2 regions of the Burkholderia latens genome follow, and region 2 is predicted to be linked to the other one. Evidence: predicted binding sites of a transcription regulator. Region 2 holds the regulator's gene; the other holds the start of a gene.
The links. Region 2 encodes FliA, which starts transcription of late flagellar genes. Its sites were predicted from a motif close to CTAAAGTTTNNNNNNNNNNNGCCGNTA; they were not measured.
Positions count from the first base shown of each region.

Region 1: a site for FliA is predicted at 2,219-2,245, ahead of flgK (flagellar hook-associated protein FlgK). Genes of this name have one in related genera too.

Region 1 covers NZ_CP013435.1:3,152,438-3,156,856, reverse strand. Annotated here, with positions in the region: gene WK25_RS14620 (flagellar basal body P-ring protein FlgI) at 1-137, shown strand, start outside; gene flgJ (flagellar assembly peptidoglycan hydrolase FlgJ) at 138-1,121, shown strand; gene WK25_RS14610 (flagellar brake protein) at 1,356-2,111, shown strand; gene flgK (flagellar hook-associated protein FlgK) at 2,302-4,302, shown strand; gene flgL (flagellar hook-associated protein FlgL) at 4,325-4,419, shown strand, end outside.
Region 2 covers NZ_CP013435.1:277,619-282,037, forward strand. Annotated here, with positions in the region: gene ahcY (adenosylhomocysteinase) at 1-898, opposite strand, end outside; S-adenosyl-L-homocysteine riboswitch at 933-1,048, opposite strand; gene WK25_RS01375 (RNA polymerase sigma factor FliA) at 1,136-1,870, opposite strand; gene WK25_RS01380 (MinD/ParA family ATP-binding protein) at 1,893-2,711, opposite strand; gene flhF (flagellar biosynthesis protein FlhF) at 2,704-4,419, opposite strand, start outside.

The DNA.
Region 1 (4,419 bases), 460 kb from region 2:
TGGTGACGGCCGGCGCGAATCTCGCCGACGTCGTGAAGGCGCTGAACACGCTCGGCGCGACGCCGGCGGACCTGATGTCGATCCTGCAGGCGATGAAGGCGGCCGGCGCGCTGCGCGCCGATCTGGAGATCATCTAAATGTCAGCGAACCTTCCGAACGCAAACGACCTCACGCAGCGCTTCGCGCTCGACGTGCAGGGTTTCGATGCGCTGCGCGCGCAGGCGAAGCAGTCGCCGCAGGCCGGCGCGAAGGCGGTGGCCGGCCAGTTCGACGCGATGTTCACGCAGATGATGCTCAAGAGCATGCGCGACGCATCGCCCGACGGCGGGCTGCTCGATTCGCACACGTCGAAGATGTACACGTCGATGCTCGACCAGCAGCTCGCGCAGCAAATGTCGAAGCGCGGGATCGGCGTCGCCGACGCGCTGATGAAGCAGTTGCTGCGCAACGCGGGGCAGGGAACCGGCGCTGACACGACCGCGGACGCCGGCGCGGCCGGGCTCGGCGCGGCCGACTTCGGTGCGTCCGGCAACGAAGGCAGCCTCGCCGCGATGAACGCGATGGCGAAGGCCTACGCGAACGCGGCGAACAACGGCGCGCTCGCCGGTGCGCGCGGCTACTCGGCCGGCAGCGCGCTGACGCCGCCGGTCAAGGGTGCGAGCGGCGTGCAGGACGCCGACGCATTCGTCGATCGTCTCGCGGGCGCCGCGCAGGCGGCGAGCGCGACCACCGGGATTCCGGCGCGCTTCATCGTCGGCCAGGCCGCGCTCGAATCGGGCTGGGGCAAGCGCGAGATCCGCGCGAGCGACGGCTCGACGAGCTACAACGTGTTCGGCATCAAGGCGAACAAGGGCTGGACCGGCCGCACGGTGTCGGCATTGACGACCGAATACGTGAACGGCACGCCGCGCCGCGTCGTCGCGAAATTCCGCGCGTACGATTCGTACGAGCATGCGATGACCGACTATGCGAACCTGCTGAAGAACAACCCGCGCTACGCGGGCGTGCTCAGCGCAAGCCGCAGCGTCGAGGGTTTCGCGCACGGGCTCCAGAAAGCCGGCTACGCGACCGACCCGAATTACGCGAAGAAGCTGATCTCGATCATGCAGCAGATCGGCTGATGGGGCGGGGCCGGCAAGCGTCCCGCCGTTCGCCATTTTTTGCAGTCTTACGGACCGCGCCCGGCGTTAGCCGCGCGCGGTTTCAACGTTTGCGCGAAAAATATCCGCGATTCGATCTAAACTTTCGGTGAGCACTGCCGCTAAGTGTGTGAGACCGCAACCGGGCCCATGTTCTGGCCCGGTTTTACTGCGCACCGGTCATCCGGGCGCCCATGACCAGAAGACCGGCTAGCCATGAATATCGAAACGTCGACCGCTCCGAGCCTGGATGCCGGTCATTCCGGGCCCGACTATGCCCGCCGCAATCCGCTGGAGATCGGCGTGCAGCTGCGCAACCTCGTGAACCGCGGCGACTTCCTGACCGTCCAGTACCCGGGCGGCCAGCTCGTCACGCGCCTGCTCGAGGTCGACGTCGGCGCGCGCACGTTCACGTTCGACTGGGGCGCGCTGTCCGAACAGAACGCCGGCATCCTCGCGGCGTCGCACTGCACGTTTGCTGCCGCGCCGGAAGGCGTGCGCGTCGAATTCACCACCGGCACGCCGCGCGAGACGCGCTACGAAGGGCTGCCCGCGTTCATCGCCGATTTCCCCGACGTGCTGATGTGCATCCAGCGGCGCGAGTATTTCCGCGTCGATGCGCCGATCGTCGATCCGTTCCTGTGCCGCGGCAAGCTGCCGGACGGCGACGGCTTCGTGTTCGAAGTGCACAACCTGTCGCTCGGCGGCGTCGGGCTGCGCACGGCCGACGAACGCGTGGAGGCGCTCGAGGTCGGCACGCTGCTGCCGGAGGTCGAGCTCGAACTGAACGGGCACGGCAAGCTGTCGCTCGACCTGCGCCTCGTGTCGCAGCGGTCGACGCAGATGCCGAACGGTGCGCGGCGCTACCAGCTCGGCTTTCGGTTCATGTCGCTGCCGGGCAGCGCTGAGAACACGCTGCAGCGCCTGATCACGCAGCTCGAGATGAAGCGCCGCTCGCTCGCGCGGGCCTGACGCGCGCTTCGCGGCCGCGCCCGGGGCCGCGCGCCACCGGCGTCGGCACGGGCCGCCGGTGCGCTCGACGGGCGACGCGCGCACGCGCGCCGCACGTGCATTTTTTCCTCAATTTTTTCGATCCGCGGCCGTTATACCGGGAGTCACGCAACCCGGCGGCCGCAGCGCGGCCGGCTCATCAGGATCGCGCATGTCCAACACACTCATGAACCTCGGCGTCAGCGGCCTCAACGCCGCGCTCTGGGGCCTCACGACGACCGGCCAGAACATCAGCAACGCCGCGACGCCCGGCTATTCGGTCGAGCGTCCCGTCTACGCGGAGGCGAGCGGCCAGTACACGTCGAGCGGCTACATGCCGCAGGGCGTGAATACCGTCACCGTGCAGCGGCAGTACAGCCAGTACCTGAGCGACCAGCTGAACAGCGCGCAGTCGCAGGGCGGCGCGCTGTCGACGTGGTATTCGCTCGTCGCGCAGCTGAACAACTACGTCGGCAGCCCGACGGCGGGCATCTCGACCGCGATCACCAGCTATTTCACCGGGCTGCAGAACGTCGCGAACAATGCGTCCGATCCGTCGGTTCGGCAGACCGCGATCAGCAACGCGCAGATTCTCGGCGACCAGCTGAAGGCGGCGGGCCAGCAGTACGACGCGCTGCGCCAGAGCGTGAACACGCAGCTCACCAGCACCGTGTCGCAGATCAACACGTACACCGCGCAGATCGCGCAGCTGAACCAGCAGATCGCCGCGGCGAGCAGCCAGGGGCAGCCGCCGAACCAGCTGATGGACCAGCGCGACCTCGCGGTGTCGAACCTGTCGAGCCTCGCCGGCGTGCAGGTCGTGCGCAACGACAGCGGCTACAGCGTGTTCCTCGCGGGCGGCCAGCCGCTCGTCGTCGCCGACAAGAGCTACCAGCTCGCGACCGTCACGTCGTCGTCCGATCCGAGCGAGCTGACCGTGGTGTCGCAGGGGATCGCCGGCGCGAACCCGCCGGGCCCGAACCAGGCGCTGCCGGATACGTCGCTGTCGGGCGGCACGCTCGGCGGCCTGCTCGCGTTCCGCAACCAGACGCTCGACCCGGCGCAGGCGCAGCTCGGCGCGCTCGCGACCAGCTTCGCCGCGCAGGTCAACGCGCAAAACGCGCTCGGCGTCGACCTGTCGGGCAAGCCGGGCGGCGCATTGTTCACGGTGGCGGCCCCGGCCGTTTATTCGAACCAGGGCAATACCGGCAACGCGTCGCTTGCCGTGTCGTTCGCCAACGCATCGCAGCCGACGACGAGCGACTACACGCTGTCGTATGACGGTACGAACTACACGCTGACCGACCGCGCGAGCGGCGCGGTGGTCGACCAGAAGGCGGGGCCGATGCCGGTGTCTCTCGGCGGGCTCGACTTCTCGTTCTCGTCCGGCGCGATGAATGCCGGCGACCAGTTCACCGTGCTGCCGACGCGCGGCGCGCTGACCGGCTTTGGCCTCGCGACGACGAGCGGCTCGGCGATCGCGGCCGCGTCGCCGGTGGTGGCGGCGGCATCGAGCACCAACATCGGCACGGGCAAGATCGCGCAGGGCGCGGTGAGCGCCGGCTACCAGGTGCCGACGACGCCGACCACGCTGACTTACGACGCGGCGTCGAAGTCGCTGTCGGGCTTCCCGGCCGGCACCACGGTGACGATCGCGGGCACCCCGCCGACCTCGGTGACGATCACGAGCCCGACCGACAGCGTGCCGTACAACGCGTCGGCCGGCGCGAAGCTGACGATCAACAGCACCACGCAGCCGGCTCCGGCTGGCGTGATGAACGGCGTGACGGTCACGCTGTCCGGCGCGCCGTCGGATGGCGACACGTTCACGATCGGACCGTACGCGGGCGGCACGAGCGACGGCTCGAACGCGCTCGCGCTGTCGCAGCTCGTCACCGCGAAGGCGCTTGGCGGCGGCACGACGACGCTGACCGGCGCGTATGCGAACTACGTGAACGCGATCGGCAACACGGCGAGCCAGCTGAAGTCGTCGAGCGCCGCGCAGACGTCGCTCGTCGGCCAGATCACGAGCGCGCAGCAGTCGGTGTCGGGCGTGAACCAGAACGAGGAAGCGGCGAACCTGATGCAGTACCAGCAGCTTTACCAGGCGAACGCGAAAGTGATCCAGACGGCGGCGACGCTGTTCCAGACCGTGCTCGGCCTGTTCAACTGACCGGATTCGAGGGATAGAAGCGATGCGAATTTCCAGCGCCCAGTTCTTCCAGCTGAACGTTTCACAGATGAACGACCAGCAGGCGCAGCTCGCGCAGCTGTACCAGCAGATTTCGAG
Region 2 (4,419 bases):
GGTAGCCTTCCATTGCCGCCTGCAGCGCGCAGATCGGATCGATTTCGGTGACCCACACGGTCGCGCCGAGGCCGCGCAGCGATTGCGCGCAGCCCTTGCCCACGTCGCCGTAGCCGGCGACGACCGCAACCTTGCCCGCGATCATCACGTCGGTCGCGCGCTTGATGCCGTCGACGAGCGACTCGCGGCAGCCGTACAGGTTGTCGAACTTCGATTTCGTGACCGAGTCGTTCACGTTGAACGCCGGGAACGGCAGGCGGCCGTCCTTTTCCATCTGGTACAGGCGGTGCACGCCGGTCGTCGTTTCCTCGGTCACGCCCTTGATGTGCGCGAGGCGCTTCGAATACCAGTTCGCGTCGATGTCGAGGTGCTTCGCGATCGACTTGTACAGCGCGACTTCTTCTTCGTTGGTCGGCTTCGCGATCACCGAACGGTCCTTCTCGGCCTTCGAGCCGAGAATCAGCAGCAGCGTTGCGTCGCCGCCGTCGTCCAGGATCATGTTCGCGAATTCGCCGTTCGGCCATTCGAAGATGCGGTGCGAGAACTCCCAGTATTCGTCGAGCGACTCGCCCTTGAACGCGAACACCGGCGTGCCGGCTTCGACGATCGCGGCAGCGGCGTGGTCCTGCGTCGAGAAGATGTTGCACGATGCCCAGCGCACGTCCGCGCCGAGCGCCTTCAGCGTCTCGATCAGCACGCCGGTCTGGATCGTCATGTGCAGCGAACCGGCGATGCGCGCGCCCTTCAGCGGCTGCTGCGCCTTGTATTCGTCGCGGATCTGCACGAGGCCCGGCATTTCGGTCTCGGCGATGTTCAGCTCCTTGCGGCCCCAGCCTGCAAGCGCCATGTCGGCGACGACGTAATCGTTGGAAACCTTGGAATCGATAATGGCGTTCATCACGCCCTCCTTTCTAAAAAAGTTCTAGAAATTGGTGACGTGAGCGCCGTTCAGGAAGCGGGGCCGGCGCGCATCTGGCCGCACGGCTGCTTGGTGAAGCTCTCCGAGCCTGGCGGACGCAGATGGTCCGTCGCAACGCTCCTCGGAAAACGGGTGGGATTGTAGCAAATCGGCGCGGGAATTGTGCGCCGCGCGCACCACGCGCGGCGTCGGCGCGCGTGGGAGGCGATGAAGGGGTCAGTTCTCCGCGCCGACCCACGCCTGTTCGCGCAGCCGCGCGCGCAGACGCGCGACCGCCTGGCTGTGCAGCTGGCACACGCGCGACTCGCTGACCTCGAGCACCGCGCCGATCTCGCGCAGGTTCAGCCCGCGCTCGTAGTACAGCGACATCAGCAGTTTCTCGCGCTCGGGCAGCCGGTCGATCGCCTCGACGAGCGCCTCGCGCAGATGCTCGTCGAGCAGCGCCGACAACGGATCGGCGTGATCGACGCGGTAGCGGTCGAGAAACGGCTCGTCGTCGGCCGCGCGATCGAAATCCTCGTAGTAGATCAGCTGGCTGCCGTGCAGGTCCTGCAGCATCCCCTGGTATTCGTCGAGCGGCATCTTCAGATGCTCGGCGATCTCGGCCTCGCTCGCCGAACGGCCGAGCTGCTGCTCGACCTGGTGCACCGCGTACTCGACCTCGCGCGACGTCTTGCGCAGGCTGCGCGGCAGCCAGTCGTTGCTGCGCAGCTCGTCGAGCATCGCGCCGCGGATGCGCTGCGTCGCGTAGGTCTCGAACTGCGCGCCCTGGTCTTCCTTGTAGCGGCCGGCCGCGTCCATCAGGCCGATCATGCCGGCCTGGATCAGGTCGTCGAGGTCGACGCTCGCCGGCATCTTCGCGACGAGCTGCAGCCCGAGACGCCGCACGAGCGGCGCGTATTGGGCGAGCACGTCGGCCTGGGTCATCTTTCCCTGAGCGTTGTACATCATGGCTCTCTCCTTCCGGTGGCGCTCACGCGGCGTGCGCCGCACCCGCCTCGTAAGACGGCTTGCCGCCCGCATGGACGGCGCGGCCGGCGCCCGGGCCCGGGCGCATCGGCCAGTACAGCAGGTCGGCGGCAATCTGCCGGTAATCGCGCGCGGCCGACGACGACGGAAACGCGTCGACCGCGGTATGCATCAGGTCGCGCGCATGCTCGACGAGCGGATCGGCGCTCACGCAGCCGGCGTCGTCAATCGACACCGTCAGGTAGCGGCTCGCGACGCCCGCGAGATTGTCGAACGCGGTCTTCGCATCCGCGTGACTGCCGACGTGGTTGGTCAGCACGCGGAACTGCGCGATCGCGTGCGCAAAATGCAGGCGCTTCATGCACGCATACGCCTCGGTGATCGCCTGCGCGGCGACGCGCGTGACGATCAGCACGTCGTGCGCCTCGCGCGCGAGCGCCGAGAACCCGCCGTCCGCGCCGAGTTGCGCGTCGACCAGCACGATGTCGGCCTGCCCGTCGATGAAGTCGCTCAGCTGCGTGTCGCTGTAGCCGTCGCGTGCAAGCCGCGCAGCCGCGCACAGCCCGAAGCCGGCCGCCACCCGCGTGCGCTCGCCGTCGCGCAGCCACGCGCCGCCGAGCGTCGCCGCGGCCGATTGCACGTCAGCGCGCTCGTCGACGACGAGCACGTCCTTGCCGAGCGCGGTCAGCGCGGCCGCGACGTTGACGACGGTCGACGTGCAGCCGACGCCGGTCGGCCCGCCCGTCACCGCGACGATGCGCGACGCGCGCCCGGCGAGCAGGCGCCGCAGCCCTTCGGCCTGGTCGATGATCCGTTTATCCAAATCGCACCTCGTGCAGCTCGGCGGTGGAACGTGCGGTCAGTGCGGAGAGCAGCGTCGGCATGTCCTCGTCTTGCGGCACGAAGGGCGAGCCGTCGCGCGGCACACAGAACGCGCTTTTCAGCAGGAACCGGGTCGACGCGACGTACAGGTTCTCCGGCACCTTCTGGCCGGTCGACACGTAGTGAACCGGCAGCTTGTAGCGGATCACCGTGTCGAGCACGCCGCCGAGATGTGTCGCCTCGTCGAGCTTGGTCAGGATGCAGCCGGCGAGATCGGGATACTCGGCCGCGCTGCGATACGCCTGGACGACCTCGTTGAGCGTGTCGCCGTGGCTCGTCGCGTTGAGCAGCAGCAGGCGCTGCACCGGCGCGTTCGCACCATGCAGCATCGCGATCTGGTCGGACAGCGCACGGTCGCGCTGGCTCATGCCGATCGTGTCGATCAGCACGATGTGCTTGTTGCGCAGCTCGGACAGCGCGAGTTCGAGATCGCCCGCGTCCTTCACCGCGTGCACGGGCACGCCGAGAATCTTGCCGAAGATGCGAAGCTGCTCGTGGCCGCCGATCCGGTAGCTGTCGGTGGTCAGCAGCGCGACCTTGCTTGCGCCGAAGCGCATCACGCAGCGCGCGGCGAGCTTCGCGGTCGTCGTGGTCTTGCCGACGCCGGTCGGCCCCATCAGCGCGAACACGCCGCCGCGCTCCATCAGCGCATCCTCGTTTTCGAGCACCGGCAGGTTCGCCGCGAGCACCGACTGCGCCCACTCGGCCGCCTGCTCGAAGGTCTGAGCGCCGTCGCCGGAAGGCAGGTTGTCGACCAGCATGCGCACCAGTTGCGCGGAGAACCCGGCCGAGAACAGGTGCTTGCCCAGCGCGCCGTGCACCGGGCTGCGGCGCTGCCGGTCGTGCCACATCAGGCTGTCGAACTGCTCTTCCATCATCCCGCGCATCGCGCCGAGCTCGTTCATCACCGTGCCGGTGACGATCTGCTCGATCCGCGCGTTCACCGCGTCGGCCACCGCGGCGGCGGCGTCGGCCGACAGGCGCGTGCGCTCGCCGGGCTTCGCGGTGCTCGTTTCGGTCGCGCGGGCAGCCGCGGCGGCCGGCATCCGGCGCTCGGCGTCGCGCACGATGTCGCGCGCCCAGCCGGGCGGCGTCGCGGACGCGGCGCCCTGCTGCGCGCGAACCGGCGCCTGCGGCGCGGCCGCCGCGGCCTGCGCGCGCGCGATCAGCGCTTCGCGCTGCTGCGTCAGGCGCTTCGCGTGCTCGACGAGCCACGGTGCGGGTTCGGAAGCCGCGGCCGGCGGCGTGGCCGGCGACGGCGACGCGTGGGCTGCGGCATGGGCATGCGCGCGAGCGTCGGTTTCGGTGTGGGCGTCCGTATCGGTGTCGAACGATGACGGTTCCGCGGGCGGCTGAGCGGTGTCGGCGCTCGCGCCGAACACCGACGAGAACACGTCGGGCAACCCGCCTTCGCCGGCCGCATACGGATTGACGGCCGGGCGCGCGTGCACGGCACCCGGACGCGACACGATGCCCGGCACTGCGGCAGCCGGTACGGAATCCGTGCCACGCGGCACGACGGTGCGCGCACGCGCGGCGGCCGGCGGCGCGACCGCCGCGAGCTCGGAGTCGGCAAGCGCGACGATTTCGACACTGCCGTCATCGAGCGTGCGGTTCGACAGCACGACGGCGTCGGCGCCCAGCGCCTC